One region of the Sporosarcina sp. P7 genome, then DNA from elsewhere that is predicted to be linked to it. Evidence: riboswitches for the same ligand, from Rfam matches in the RefSeq annotation. Region 1 holds a riboswitch; the other holds the start of a gene.
What was found. A riboswitch is a leader RNA that binds a small molecule or an ion and turns the genes downstream of it on or off. The one in region 1 is predicted to bind cobalamin.
Positions count from the first base shown of each region.

Region 2: another riboswitch for cobalamin. It lies ahead of CSV60_RS14920 (ABC transporter substrate-binding protein); the one in region 1 lies ahead of metE (5-methyltetrahydropteroyltriglutamate--homocysteine S-methyltransferase).

Region 1 is NZ_PDZF01000008.1:53,267-61,116, forward strand. Features, by position in the region: gene ribH (6,7-dimethyl-8-ribityllumazine synthase) at 1-240, shown strand, start outside; gene metE (5-methyltetrahydropteroyltriglutamate--homocysteine S-methyltransferase) at 523-2,817, opposite strand; cobalamin riboswitch at 2,965-3,097, opposite strand; gene CSV60_RS09395 (malate synthase G) at 3,499-5,688, shown strand; gene CSV60_RS09400 (hydrolase) at 5,827-6,366, shown strand; gene CSV60_RS09405 (SLOG family protein) at 6,422-6,979, opposite strand; gene CSV60_RS09410 (acyl-CoA dehydrogenase family protein) at 6,976-7,850, opposite strand, start outside.
Region 2 is NZ_PDZF01000022.1:6,982-14,831, reverse strand. Features, by position in the region: gene CSV60_RS14950 (cobyric acid synthase) at 1-416, opposite strand, end outside; gene CSV60_RS14945 (bifunctional adenosylcobinamide kinase/adenosylcobinamide-phosphate guanylyltransferase) at 413-985, opposite strand; gene cobD (threonine-phosphate decarboxylase CobD) at 967-2,040, opposite strand; gene cbiB (adenosylcobinamide-phosphate synthase CbiB) at 2,027-2,980, opposite strand; gene CSV60_RS14930 (adenosylcobinamide amidohydrolase) at 2,980-4,452, opposite strand; gene CSV60_RS14925 (FecCD family ABC transporter permease) at 4,455-5,447, opposite strand; gene CSV60_RS14920 (ABC transporter substrate-binding protein) at 5,440-6,426, opposite strand; cobalamin riboswitch at 6,566-6,693, opposite strand; gene argS (arginine--tRNA ligase) at 7,029-7,850, opposite strand, start outside.

The DNA.
Region 1 (7,850 bases):
ATTACATTAGGCACGGTCATCCGTGGAGCAACTCCTCATTTTGACTTTGTTTGTAATGAAGTGGCAAAAGGTGTTTCACAAGCTAGCATGCAATCAGGTATCCCAGTAATATTTGGTGTACTAACTACGGATACGATTGAGCAATCGATCGAGCGTGCAGGGACTAAAGCAGGGAACAAAGGCTGGGACGCAGCAGTGTCTGCTATTGAGATGGCGAACCTAACGAAGCAGTTCGACTAATTAGTAATGGAGTTAAAAGAGGATGTCCCCGAAGTTACTTTACTTCATGGGACGTCCTCTTTTGTAATGTGTAATTCAAATTCAGGTGCAATGAAAGTGCATGCTCGTAACACTTTGTTTGTTCTTGCAAAGGATGCATAAAAGGGGAGACTTCGTGTGGCTATGTTCCCTCTGAAATGTAAATCCTCCTTCTACCACCATGCAAACTACTCAATTCTACACTCTATGAATAAAAAAACTGTCTTAGAAACCGAATTGATTTCTAAGACAGTCCTACATTCATTATTTTACCGCTACTATGCCTAACTTTTCGCGTGCCTGTACAGTTGCAACCACCATATTTTTCAACGCTGCAACTGTTTCTTCACGCTTTCTCGTCTTCAAACCACAATCAGGATTAATCCAGAATTGAGAAGGCTCGAGCACTTCAAGACCTTTGTTAATAATCTCTGTCATCTCTTCTACTGCAGGAACGCGTGGGCTATGAATGTCATAGACACCTAGACCGATTCCTTTGTCATAATGATATTCATTGAAAGCCTCGACTAAGTCGCCGTGACTACGTGACGTTTCAATGGAGATTACGTCTGCATCCAGCGCGCTAATCGCTTCAATAAAGTCATTGAAATCACAATAGCACATATGCGTATGAATCTGCGTTGTATCTTCGACTGATGCAGTAGATACGCGGAATGCATTAACGGCCCAGTCCAGATAGTGTTTCCATTCAGTTCTTTTCAATGGAAGACCTTCACGAAGTGCCGGCTCGTCCACTTGGATCATATGAATACCGGCTGCTTCAAGCGCTTCGATCTCCTTACGCAAAGCCAATGCAATTTGGTTTGTCACTTCTTCTCTAGACAAGTCATCACGGACGAATGACCAGTTTAAAATGGTTACAGGGCCCGTGAGCATTCCTTTTACTTCATGATCTGTAAGAGATTTTGCATAAACAGATTCTTCCACAGTCATTGGTTTAATAAACGCAACGTCTCCAAAGATAATTGGCGGCTTAACACAACGTGAGCCGTAGGATTGTACCCATGCTTTTTCAGTAAAGACAAATCCGTCAAGCTTTTCCCCGAAATACTCCACCATGTCTGTACGTTCGAATTCGCCATGTACCAATACATCAAGTCCCAAGTCTTCTTGAATATCGATCCATTCTTTAATTTCAGCTTGAACGAAATCTTTATATTGCTGATTTGTAATTTCGCCTTTTCTCCATTTATTGCGTGTAGCCCGTACTTCCGGTGTTTGTGGGAAGCTACCGATGGTGGTAGTCGGAAGTAGTGGTAATTGGAATTTTTCCTGTTGGTTCACTTTGCGTTTTGCAAATGGAAGATTCCGCTTACTGTCTGATAGTAGACTTCCCGAAGTCGCTTCACGTACTTCTTTATTATTGCGAGCAGGAAGTGAATTAAATGCAGTCAATGCTGCTTCACTGTCATCCAATGCCTTAGAAACTTGTTCATATCCATGTTGTACTGCTAGTTGAATAGCTTTAATTTCTTCAATCTTCTCGTCGGCAAATGCTAACGCGTTCAAAATGGTTTTATCTAGTTTCTGTTCCGAGCGAGTCGTAACAGGTGAGTGGAGCAGGCTACATGAAGGTTGAATCCATAAATTATCAGCTGTAACATGCTGTTGAATTTTTTCAGTCAATGTAAGTTTTTCACGTAAATTGGAACGCCATACGTTGCGACCGTCTACAATTCCTGCCGCAAGTATTTTATCTTCTGGGAAACCATATTGCTTCAAGTTCTCTAGATTTCTTTCGCGTCCGTGGACGAAATCTAGTCCGATAGCGGCAACAGGTAACGCGATCGTTTCTCTATAATGTTCAACTGAATCGAAATATGTCTGTAGAAGAATATTCAGTCCGCTCAGATTTTTCGTTAGTTGTGAATAAATTTCTGTAACAGTCTTCATTTCATCTGAACTTATTGATGTACATAGAATAGGCTCGTCGATTTGGATCCATTGTACACCTTCATCTTGTAATTCTTGTAATACCTTTTGATAGAGGGGTATCAGTTGCAGGATAATGGATGGTACATCTTTATCCTCGTACCCTTTAGATAATTTTAGTAATGTATAGGGGCCTAGTAGAACAGGTTTACCTTCAATACCCAGTTCGCTCTTGGCTTCACGATAAGCAGCTAGAGGTTTGTTTTCCGTTAGTTCAAAACGCCGGCCTTCGTATTCAGGCACGATATAGTGATAGTTTGTATTGAACCATTTTGTCATTTCGGAGGCAACCGCCTCATCATTACCGCGGGCCATCGAAAAGTATGTGGAAGTGGAAACTTGTCCACCTTTCCAGTTATAGCGTGAAGGAATGATTCCGAACATGGCTGACGTATCCAGTACGCGATCATACAATGTGAAGTCGCCCACAGCAATCCAATCAACCCCAGCATCTTGCTGTTTCTTCAAGTTTGCCAAGCGAATCTCTTTCGTTGTTTGAAGAAGCTCATCTTCCGAGATCTTCTTTGACCAAAATGCTTCAAGTACACGTTTCCACTCACGATTTTCACCTATTACGGGATAGCCCGTTATACTGCTTTTTACCATAGATAATTTCCCCCTTGATTTTTTTCAATAAAAAAAACATCTCTAGGGGAAATGTTAGAAATGCGAGTACGTATAAAATAACATGCTATTTGTAAGCATGCGATTATACACTGCGTCTGTCTAACACTTCCCTATTCACCGTAGGATTAGCGTCATGAAAAATAGGCAGGTGTCTGGCTGGACGCATTAACGTCTTCACAGTGGCGGGACCGCTCCAAGAAAAGGATTCCCTTTTAAGAAATGAAAGTATTTTCATTCCACCTACTTTTCAAACTATTCAATTCAGATGATTGTCTCTAAAGCTATCACATGCAAAATAGTGTGTCAACTCGCTGTTAGAATTTAATGATAAATGCTAAAAAACAACTAACGATATGGAAGTATAATACGAAATGATAAAACAACATATTACGCCGACTGTTATATAACTGTTACGAATAGGTTGTCTCGAAGGCGTATAACTATGATGTGAAAATTTTCACAATTCAGTTGAAAGTAAACTAGACTTTAGGTATGATATGTACTAACACGTCTTCATGTGAAGAGATCATTTGTCTTTATTGTGTCGGTTTTTGATCGACGGGCTATGGGGTATTGCCGGATAATGGATAATGATGGGTGTTCATCGCTATATGTTATACAACAGTGTAGCGGAAAAATTTTAAGGGGTGGCTTTTATCCATGACAAACTATGAACAAGTAGGTAAATTGCAAGTCGCAACAGAACTATATAACTTCGTAAAAGAAGAAGTTCTTCCGGGCTTAGAAATTCAAAATGATCAATTTTGGACAAACTTCGATTCGCTCATTCATGAACTTGCTCCCGAAAACAAAGCACTATTAGAAAAACGTGATGAATTACAAAAGACCATTAGCGAATGGCATCAAAATAATAAAGGCGAAATTGATTTCGTTAAATATAAAGAGTTTTTACAAGAAATTGGCTACTTAGAGCCAGTTCCCGAAGATTTCAAAGTGACAACAGCTAATGTTGATCATGAAATCGCAAACCAAGCCGGTTCACAATTGGTAGTGCCAATCGATAATGCTCGTTATGCATTAAATGCAGCGAATGCACGATGGGGAAGTTTATACGATGCCCTATACGGATCTGATGTTATCAGTAATGAAGCGGGTGCTGAAGCTGGTGTTGAATACAATCCGATTCGTGGACAGAAAGTAATTGATTTCGCGAAAAACTTGCTAGATCAAGCGGCGCCTTTAGCTGAAGGTTCACATGCAGATGTAACTGCTTATAAAATTGTAGAAGGCAAACTTGAAGTAACGCTTGAGAGCGGTAACACGACTCAATTGCAAGATGAGTCCAAGTTCGTTGGATATAATGGTTCCAAAGATGCACCGACTGCAGTATTGTTGGTGAATAATGGATTGCATATCGAAATCGCTATTGACAAGAACAACCCAATTGGTAAAAGCGATAAGGCGGGTGTGAAAGATCTTGTAATTGAAGCAGCACTCTCTACGTTAATGGACTGTGAAGACTCTATTGCCGCAGTTGATGCTGAAGATAAAGTGGGCGTATACCGTAACTGGCTTGGTTTAATGAAGGGTGACTTGGAATCTACATTCAAACGAGGTAGTAAAACAGTTACTAGAAAATTGAATGCTGACCGTACGTATATAGGTGTAGACGGCAAAGAGTTGACACTGCGTGGTCGTTCATTAATGTTCGTACGTAACGTAGGTCATTTAATGACGAATAATGCAATTCTCGATGAAAATGGCAATGAAGTACCTGAAGGAATCTTGGACGGTGTTCTTACATCTTTAATTGCTACGCATAACTTTAAAGAAAATGTAGCGTTTAAAAACTCGCTTCATAATTCTATTTATATCGTAAAGCCGAAAATGCATAGTCCAGAAGAGGCGGCATTTGCGAACAAATTATTTAATCGTATTGAAGATCTGCTAGGTGTTGAGCGCCATACAATTAAAATCGGTGTAATGGACGAAGAGCGTAGAATGTCACTGAATCTGAAATCCGCAATCAATGAAGTGAAAGAACGTATTGCATTCATCAATACAGGATTCCTTGACCGTACAGGTGACGAAATCCATACGTCTATGGAAGCTGGTCCGGTCATTAGAAAAGCTGATATGAAGGCGTCCGAATGGCTATCTTCTTATGAAGCTGCAAACGTTGCAGTGGGAATCCGGGCGGGTCTACCTGGACATGCGCAAATTGGTAAAGGAATGTGGGCTATGCCTGACTTAATGGCTGCAATGCTTGAACAGAAAATTGCACATCCAAAAGCAGGAGCGAGCACTGCGTGGGTTCCATCTCCAACAGCTGCAATTTTACATGCATTGCACTACCATGAAGTAAATGTTAAAGAAGTACAGGCTGGAATTGACAGTTCGATCGATTATCGTGATGGTATCCTTACTGTTCCATTGGCACCTAATACGGATTGGTCTGCTGAAGAAGTACAATCGGAGCTGGATAACAATGCACAAGGGATCCTGGGCTATGTTGTTCGCTGGATTGACCAAGGTGTAGGATGTTCAACGGTTCCCGATATTAATGATGTCGGATTAATGGAAGATCGTGCAACATTGCGTATTTCCAGCCAGCACATTGCCAACTGGTTACGTCATGGTGTTTGTACGAAAGAGCAAGTACAAGAAACTTTGGAGCGTATGGCAATAGTAGTGGATCAGCAGAACGCTGATGACGAGTTATATCAGCCGATGGCACCGAACTATGATGATTCCATCGCATTCCAAGCAGCTTCTGACCTTATCTTTAAAGGGGCGGAACAGCCAAGCGGATATACAGAGCCAATTTTGCATGCTCGTCGTATTGAAGCAAAAGCGAAAGCAAAACAAAAAGCAGCAGTTCAAAACTAATAACCATTCCAAACCGTCTCTCTTTCATTGATGAAAGGGAGACGGTTTTTTACTTAATAATCAGAAATAGATATTTTTCTAATAAATCGGTTAATATGCTATGCTTACAGGAATGTTGGAAAAGGGGATGACTATATTATGTTGCAAACCGATCAAACAGTTTTTGTTTTAGTAGATGTACAAGGAAAACTCGCACAAATCGTCAATGAAAGCCAGGAACTACATGATAACTTGGAGAAGTTGATTAAAGGATTACAAGTATTGGATATTCCTATTCTATGGCTCGAACAATACCCAGATGGTCTAGGGCCGACTTCTGAATCGTTATCGAACTTGCTTGAAGGACAACATCCCATTTCAAAAATGACATTCAGTGCAATGGGCAACGAAGAATTTGTTAAACAACTCAATGAGTTGGGTAGGAAGCAAGTGTTGATTGCAGGAATTGAAACGCATATTTGCGTCTATATGACAGCGGCTGATCTTGTGAAGCAAGGTTACGAAGTAGAAGTGGTAGTGGATGCAGTTACTTCCAGAACAGAAGCTAATAAAATGATCGGCTTACAAAAGATGAAACATCTTGGAGTCTCAGGCACTTGTGTAGAAACAGCGTTATATGAGTTGTTAGGTGAGGCAGGGACTGATGAATTTAAGCAGGTTTTAAAAGTAATTAAGTAGAACATTCATCAAATAGAAAAAGCGAAATGCCTGAGATTTGGCATTTCGCTTTTTCTTACTCCCATTGTTCTCGCTGTAAATCTTCCGCAATGAGTTGTAGATCATCCGCGGTAATCGATAATAATTCATAGCCGGTATTTTCAGCTAGTTGCACTGCCATTTTTTTAAGAAACTTCGGTGACCCTTCATTTTCTTCATCATATAGAAGTAACAAAGCATCCGAATTTCGAAGTAGAAACTTATTCTTCTCTACAAATTGCCAAGGTGCTTCATAAGGTTTGTTTGTCAAACTCACTGTGTAATCCGCAAGTGATATGATTTGTTCATATGTCTCTTGTTTTATTTCATTCCAGTTCGATTGTTGATCGAGAAATGGTGTAATGACCGCGTATTGTAAATTTGGATAATCTTCTTGCAAATCCCACACGCATTCAATAACCCACGTTTCAACTCCAAGCTGTCCACTGACTATAACCCATTCGAGTCCTTGATCTAGGAGAACTAGCAATTGATCTGTCAATGCCTTCTTGATGATAGGTATGCCTTTATGGTCTTCATTAAAGATTCCTAATTCATGGGCTTTATACCCGCTCACGAGTAAACGTTTAATCATTGTTGTCCACTAATTGCGGCTTGTGCAAGCTTTGTAATTGTCATGTCATCCATCGGTGGATTGTGAAGTCCGGCCCGCACATCGCGATAATATCGCTGGAGGGGATTCGACAATTCCAAACTTTTAGCGCCTACAATGCGCATGGCTAAGTTAACAATTTCTATCGCACTATTCGTTACAATCGATTTCGCTACCCCGAGTTCATTTTGTAAATGAACTCGACGTGCACGGTCATCGTAAATTCTCGCGATATCATAAAGTAAGTGGCGTGCTTTAATCAACTCTAAATCCATCTTCCCGATTTGTGTTTGGATACTGAAAAGGGAAGCAATGGGTTCATTAAGGCTATTTGGCTGATAGGTGGCTGCAAAGTGCACCGCGTAATCACGTGCCGCTTGGGCAATTCCCATGTAACATGCGGGAATATGAAGAAGCCAGCCGTTTTGGTTGTTACCACGTGGTGCCTCATTCACTTCTACCAACTGATCATCCGTTGCTTCCACTTGATTTAGCACAAGTGTCTGGCTTTCCGTACCGCGCATGGAAATCATATGCCAAGTATCTCTGATGGAAAGACCGGCCGTGTCACTTGGCAACAAGAAAAAACCTGTTTTTTGTTTTTCTTCAATCCAAACAGATACGAGAATATGGGTAAGGGCAGGCGCCATAGTCGTAAATGTCTTTTCACCTGAAATCACCCAACCATTCTCTGTGCGGACAGCAGTTGTTTGTGGTCGGCCGCCACGTGTAGGGCTACCGGTCTGTGCTTCGGTAACGGAACGATTCACAAGGGCACCTTGTTGGATCGCTTCACTAAACTGGGCTAACTGTTCTTCCGTCCATTTCCGGCTCTCATACAGTTCACCAACGA
Region 2 (7,850 bases), on a different contig from region 1:
TCTGCGGTACTGCCCGCCCCTTCGATGATCACCATGTCGTAGTGATCGGACAAATAATCTAACGCTCCTCGAATTGTTTCAAGACCTTTTTCGAACCACTCTTCACGAAAAGATTGCCCGCCTATCGCCTCAAACGGTACACCCATAAGTAGAACGTCAGCCCGCATAGCGTCGCGCGGCTTCATCAAAATTGGATTCATTTCAATAATCGGTTGTGTGCGGGCTGCTTGTGCCTGCTGGAATTGGGACCGACTGATTTCACGTCCGTCCGCTAACGTTTCAGAGAAGCCCGACATGTTTTGTGATTTGAAAGGTGCTACATGGACGCCTTCATTCGAAAGCAGTCGACATAGCGCAGTGCAAATCATCGTTTTACCGACATCTGAAGCAGTACCGACGATCATTAATCCGTTCATGAATTCACACCTTTCCAGACGATTGGCGACCCGTGATCCATTTCAATCGCACAGTCTGCTTGCTGTACGATTTGTTGATGCAGTATGCCGATGGTTTGGCGGTAGATTTCCGTCTCTTCTTCGTATTGTGGCCACTCATCGAGGACTTCATTTGAAACAATGACTAGCTGTGAGACGATTTCTGTCATTTGCTTTATCGTGTGAAGTAGTTGATTCTGCTTTTGTTCTAAACACCCCGCGCGATGAACGCAAGGTGTCCCTTCTTCGTATCCTTCATACATTTCATTAGCGAGCCATGTAGTGAGGCAGTCCCATAACACGAGATCACCCGGTTTTAAAAACGGCAACACTTCATGGAGATGTTTCGGTTGCTCGAGTGTGTGCCAATTCGCATGACGACGATCTTCTTTATGTTGATCAATCCGATGCTTCATCTCTTCATCGGCTGCTACACCGGATGCAATGTAGACGAGGCGACCTGTTGTTTGATGGGTAAGCAGACGTTCCGCATACGCACTTTTTCCGCTGCGCGCTCCGCCACTGATGAAGGTTACTGTCGCTTGAACCATTGATCCATCGCCTCCCGCAGTGTATCCATCATCGTTTCGGATTTCATTCCGATCCGCAACCAACGCCCGTTCATCCCGCGGAAGTTTTCCGAATGCCGCAGGACAATCCCTTGATTCAATAACTCTTTATAAAGCTTTTTCGCATCTTGCACGGGCTTCATGACGAGATAATTAGCGGAAGAGTCGAGGACTTCACAACTATGTGAGCGCAAGAACTGCGTCATCTTTACGCGTTCTGATTGCGCGTGCAAAATCGCCTGTTCACGATACGCTTCTTCCTGTAAACAGAACAACCCGATTTCAGCAGCAAGTCCGTTGACATGCCAATGCGAAGCTCGTTGTTTCAACGTTTCAATTCGATTGGGATGTGCAATGATATACCCTAGACGGATGCCAGGAATCGCATACATTTTCGTCATCGAGCGTACGATTAACAAATTCGGATAGTTGGCGACTTGTGGAATAAAGGACTTGGATTCATCGATGAAATCAATGAATGCTTCGTCTAGCACAACATCTGTCGAACTACTTTTAGCCACTTCTATAATCGTTAGTAGCTCGCTTTTTGAAGGTAACAAGCCTGTCGGATTATTTGGCGTGCAGATGTATATCGCATCCGCAGTAGGTAATGCCTTTAAGATTTGACGCATAGGCAATTCAAAACCTTCTGCTTCACTAGCTTGAAGCGAAACGACCTCTGCACCGTTCGCTTCAAGCGTAGCGCGATATTCGGAAAAGGTTGGATCAATCAAGATGACTCGTTTGCCTCGGTAATTCCCTGCCAATAAAGAGAGGATTTCTGCCGCACCATTGCCAACGAGTACTTGTTGTTCGTCTACTTGATGAAAAACCGAAACCGCCGAACGAAATGGCTGACCGTCTGGATCAGGATAGCTGTTGAGTGTTGATATCAACGTAGGCCACGCTTCTATTACAGACGGCGGAGGACCTGCTGGATTGCAGTTCTCACTGAAATCCAACACTTCATTAGGCATAGGAATATTCATTGATGTGTATAGTCGTTTACTGTTTGCGCCGTGTTCAGGCAATCGCATAGAAAATTCCTCCTATTACTGTGCCGAGTGACCAGAATGTCCAAGACACGACTTGCATTTGGTAAGTAGCGGAGCGAATATGTTCTTTATTCGCAATGACTGCCGGACCGAGTATCGCCCGCTCCGACACCACTCCGCGATATGTACTACGTCCGCCTAACTGAATATTGAGTTGCCAAGCCGTTGCTGCTTCAAGATAACCGCTATTTGGGCTCAAATGTTTTTTGGCATCGCCTAGCCAGCCGCTAATTCGCTTTGCAAATGAATGTCCGCCTTCATTGGGAGTGAAAACTAGAATGAGCAACCCCGTAATTCTTGAAGGAATCCAGTTAAAGAGATCATCCATACGAGCCGAAACTTTTCCAAATTCACGATAACGTTCATCGTTGTACCCCACCATGGAATCGAGTGTATTGATCGCTTTATACAGCCATAGGCCAGGTGCACCGAGCAAGAATGCCCAAAATAATGGAGCCGTGATTCCGTCAGACGTGTTTTCTGAAACCGTTTCAATCGTAGCGCGGGCTATCTCACTTTCATCGAGCTCCTTCGTATCTCTACCGACAATCCAACTGAGTTTTTCACGGGCTTCGTTCATATCTTCTGACTTCAATGGCTCATAAACTAGCAATGCCGCGTCACGCAAACTCTTTTGAGCAAGTCCCGCCGCAATGAGCAACGCCTCGATTGCGATCCCCGCCAACAGATGGAGGCGATACGCAATACTGACGAGCCAGATGACGAGTAGAAACGTCGTCATACATATAAACAACCAGACGATCGCCCCTTTTATTGTACGCATGCTTCCTTTATTCAATAGCTTCGTTAAGTTACTAATCATCGTACCTAGCCACTTGACTGGATGCGGCCAGTTAGGCGGGTCCCCAATGAGCCGGTCGAGCACCATGCCAATGGCGATCGCAATAAAATGTGCAGGAATCATCGGTGCTCACCAACTGCTAATCGATACGAATGAATAGCTCGCACCGTACAATCATAGACCCCTTTACCGATCAACTTGCCGAGTTGAGTAATGGGCCCTGCGTACGGCAAGTATTCTCCTTGTTGTGTAGATGCGATCAACACGCTATCTGTCGAAGTACCTGTAGCGACTGTGCCGGATTCTGGATCTTTCACTTGCTCGTCTTGCAGCGCTTTCACTTTCGCTTCTGTTGCGGTAATCAACGCTTGGACGAAAGCTTCTTCACTTAATTCACCATTAATGAATACCCATGTATTGATCGTACCTATGTAAGGAATATCTTCACGTTGCCAAGACTTTGAAACATCCACCGCGTTTCCAATACCTGCTGTCACCGCCACGACAATCGAGCCGAATTCTCCTTCGTACTCTTCTACTTCGACGTGCTCAGGACTAACGGCTGTCATCATGGCGACTGTATCTGTCAGATGATAGCCAAGCGTACGCAAATAGTCCGTGTTCTCCTGTTGAACATCATCAATCATATAATCCGCACGTACGCCTCGATTAACGAATGTCTTGTACCAGCCAAGTCCCGCATTATGGACAGCGGAAGAAATCGTCTTCAGCGATTGGCTTGATTGTAACAATACGTGATCTTCCTTAATCGTTATATCTGCCTTCTTTACAGAAAATAGCTCTACCTTTTCTTGCAAGTTCGGCAACAACGTCATTTGAGGCTTCGGCATTTCAGGATGGGGCTGTGTTTTGACGCGCGCATTGTATACGTGATGAATCTCTTGCTCGAGCACGACGTCTTGCGGCACACCGATTGATGCTACTTCTCCATTCTTTAATAGCAACAGACGATCGCAATACAGAGCAGCGAGATTGATATCATGGAATACCGAAATAACCGTAATCCCCTTCTGTCTCGCTTGATTACGGATCGTATCGAGCAATTGTTGCTGATGCGCGATGTCGAGGTGATTTGTCGGTTCATCCAATAATAAAATAGGTGCTTGCTGGGCGAGTGCTTGTGCAACAAATACGCGTTGTTGCTCACCGCCTGATAATAATTCAATGGCGGTATTTTCGTATCGCGTGACACCTGTATGATTCATCGCTTCTTGTACCGCCTGCTCGTCAAACTCCGACCAACTTGAAAAAATTCCGGTCTGATACGGATAACGACCTAGAGCGACAGTGTCTTTGACGCTATGGGAAAAGGCATGGGCATGAAGCTGCGGCAAGACGGCTACTTGCTGTGCGAATTGTTTCTGCGTATAGGCACCAGAAGGCTTTCCGGCAATCATGACCTTACCGCTTTGTTTCGGCAAAATCCCCGATATAATTTTCAGTAATGTAGATTTCCCGCTACCATTCGGTCCTAAAATTCCGAGAACTTCTCCTTTTTCCACGTGGAACGACACATTTCGCACAATCGGTTCTCTTCCGTAGCCTCCCGACAAATTGTCCACTTGCAACATCTTCACATCGCTCCTTTTCTACGTTGTTTGTAAAAGATATAGGCAAACACCGGAGCGCCAATGAATGCGGTAATGACACCGACCGGTAATTCAGCCGGTGAAATAATCGTTCGTGCTACGAGATCGCAAATGATCAGTAATGAGGCACCGTTACATAATGATAATGGCAATACGTGACGGTGATCGGAGCCCCATAACATCCGTGTCATATGCGGTACAACTAGGCCTACAAAGCCGATAGTTCCAGACACGGCAACAGCGGAACCAGTTAATACCGATCCCCCTAGCAAAATCATCAATTTACGTTGTTTGACATTGACTCCAAGATGATGCGCGCGTTCTTCACCGAATAATAAAGCATTCAATTCACGGCGATTAAGCCACAGCATACATGTACCGATGAAGAAAAATGGCAGGACCATCAGAATATAATTCCAGCCGCGCATCGATACGCTACCAAGGAGCCAACCGACGATCTGACGAAGTTCTTCTTGCGTTAACGCGATCATCAGCGACAGCACGGAACCGAGAAAAGAACCAAAAATAATTCCTGTTAAAATGATCGTCTCCATTTTCATCGATCGGTCTACCATTCGAGCAAAGCCAATCACTAAAAACATCGTGATTGCTGCACCCATCATACTAAATACAGGTAAGGTGAACGCGCCAAGAACCGGTAGCGATATACCAAAAAAGAGTGTAATCACGGCGCCGACAGAGGCACCGGATGACACTCCGAGGGTGTAAGGATCAGCTAATGGATTTTTCAAAAGCCCTTGGAACGCGGCTCCTGATATAGCCAGTGAGGCACCGACAATTCCTGCCAGCAACACACGCGGCATACGGATCTTCCACAAAATATTACTTGCGGTCGCGTCCGCTTGATTCCATAGCGTCTCTATTGGTATTTTCACTGTACCGATCGATACGCCGAGCCAAATTGCCACAAGGAGTGTGGCAATCGACACGACATAGGCGAGCGCAGTTTTATTCACCGAATACCTCAGGATAGACTGCTTTCGCAAACAATTCTAATCCGTCAGCTAAACGCGGACCTGTACGGCTTGTAATATCTTCATCCAGTTGAATGACTCGATCTTCTTTGATCGCAGTAACCGCATCAAACCCGTCACGCGTCTTAATATTTTCTACAACGTTTGGAACATAGCTATACATTGCCAAAATTACATCCGGATTTTCATCTACAATCGTTTCAGGACTAATCATAATCCAACCTTCTTCTGTCACGATGTTTTCAGCATTGATCATATCCAAAAACTGTTGTGGGAAAGTTCCTTTTCCTGGCGTATAAATTTCAGGCGCATCGGAGTTTTCAATGAACACGCGCTTCTTGTCCGTGATGTCCGCTGCTTTCTTTTCGATATCAGCGACTTTCGTTTTCATATCTTCAACGATTTGATTCGCTTCCGCATTTTTGTCCATAACTTTACCAATCTGTTCAATCGTTTCATATGTCTCTTCAAATGTTCCTGCATTCTGTATAACAATCACAGGGATGCCTGCGTCGCGAATCTGATTCAATCCTTCTTCATTCGAACCCATCATCATTTCATTTGCGAACACTGCTTCCGGTTGCAATGAAATCACTTTTTCTATGTTGACCGTAAAGTCTCCTACTGTATCAAGCTCCGTTACTTCTTCAGGATAATCATCGTTTTCTGTTACTGCAATGACTTTATCCCCTGCACCAATTCCGTATAAAATTTCCGTGTTGCTTGGAAGTAATGAAATGACAGTTTCCGGCGCTTTTTCAAATGTAACTTCTTCGCCAATCGCATCTGTCAGGGTGTATGGATAACTCGTTGTATCCGTTGATGCTTGTTCTGTTTTCGTTTCTTTGCCAGCTTGATTTTCATCTGCTGGTGTTTCTTCTTTTGCACTATCGCTTCCACATGCTGCGAGTAGTAGTACCGCGAGCATAGCTGTCAGCAGTAGTTGTAAAAACTTCTTCATGTGTGTTCCTCCTTTAATATGTGTGTGGCATTACGCAAGTCGCAGACATGAAAAAACCTTCGATCATTCGAAGGATTAGGTGGGATGAAATCAGGACGCGACTTCTTCCAGTACACCTATCCTCGTAGGTTGCTGCGGAACTTCATTTTCTAAAAAGGCAGGGTGACCTGGCTTGTGCATAGCACGTACAGTGGCGGGACCGCATCGGATTTGAACCGATTTCACTTTTCATCTCTAGTATTGAGAACCTTTTAGAAGATATGTAATTATGCTTTATTATAGCGGTAATAGTGAGGGTTGTACAGGGCGGTGCTGATCTTTCAAAAGTCATCCCACTTCCTACCTGTTCTTGTGGTGGTAGGTTGAACCGCGCTAAAACTGGAATAGACCGCGCATTTCGTGTTTAACACCGCGCAATTACTCTATGTAACCGCGCCAATCGTTGAGTGATCCGCGCTATTATGATGTGTAACCGCGCCAAACTGCTTGAAGATCGCGCTATTGGGATATTTCGTTGGATTTGATGAAACTTTGAAAGGCAGTACTTCCAAAGACATAAAAAAGCCAAGCAGTAAATAATCTGCTTGGCCGTTTTCGAGATATTACATTCTTTCCGGTGCTTCAACGCCAACTAATTTCAATGCGTTCGCAATCGTCGTTTTAGTTGCTGTGATCAAAGCCAAACGTGCCTCGGACAGGTCTTTATTTTCCGGGTCGAGCACTTTATTCGCATTGTAGAAACTATGGAATGTAGCTGCTAGTTCTTGAATATATGTCGTCACGCGGTGCGGTGCGCGCATGCGAGCTGAGTCGCTGATAAGTTTCGGGAAATCTCCGAGCTTCTTCAGTAGCTCCAATTCTTTCTCATCTTGCAATAGCGTGACGTTTTTCGTTGACGCTTCCACGTTCTGTTCTTTTGCCTGACGTAGGATTGAACAGATACGTGCGTGCGCGTATTGTGCGTAGTAGACAGGGTTTTCATTGGATTTGGATACTGCCAAATCTAAATCGAAGTCCATTTGTGCATCGCCTGAGCGCATCGCAAAGAAATACCGTACAGCGTCTAATCCGACTTCTTCTACGAGTTCACGCAATGTGACCGCTTTTCCTGTGCGCTTGCTCATTTTGAATTTTTCTCCGTCTTTATAGAGCTGAACCATTTGCGCCACTTCTACTTCGAGCGTATCGCGGTCATAACCTAGCGCCTGGATTGCTGCTTTCATACGTGGAATATATCCGTGGTGGTCTGCTCCCCAAATATTGATTAGTTTATCAAATCCACGACTTAGCTTGTCTTGGTGATAGGCAATGTCCGGTGTTAAGTACGTGAATGATCCGTCTTGTTTGATTAATACACGGTCTTTATCGTCACCAAATGTAGTGGAGCGGAACCAAGTCGCGCCGTCTTCTTCATAGACATGGCC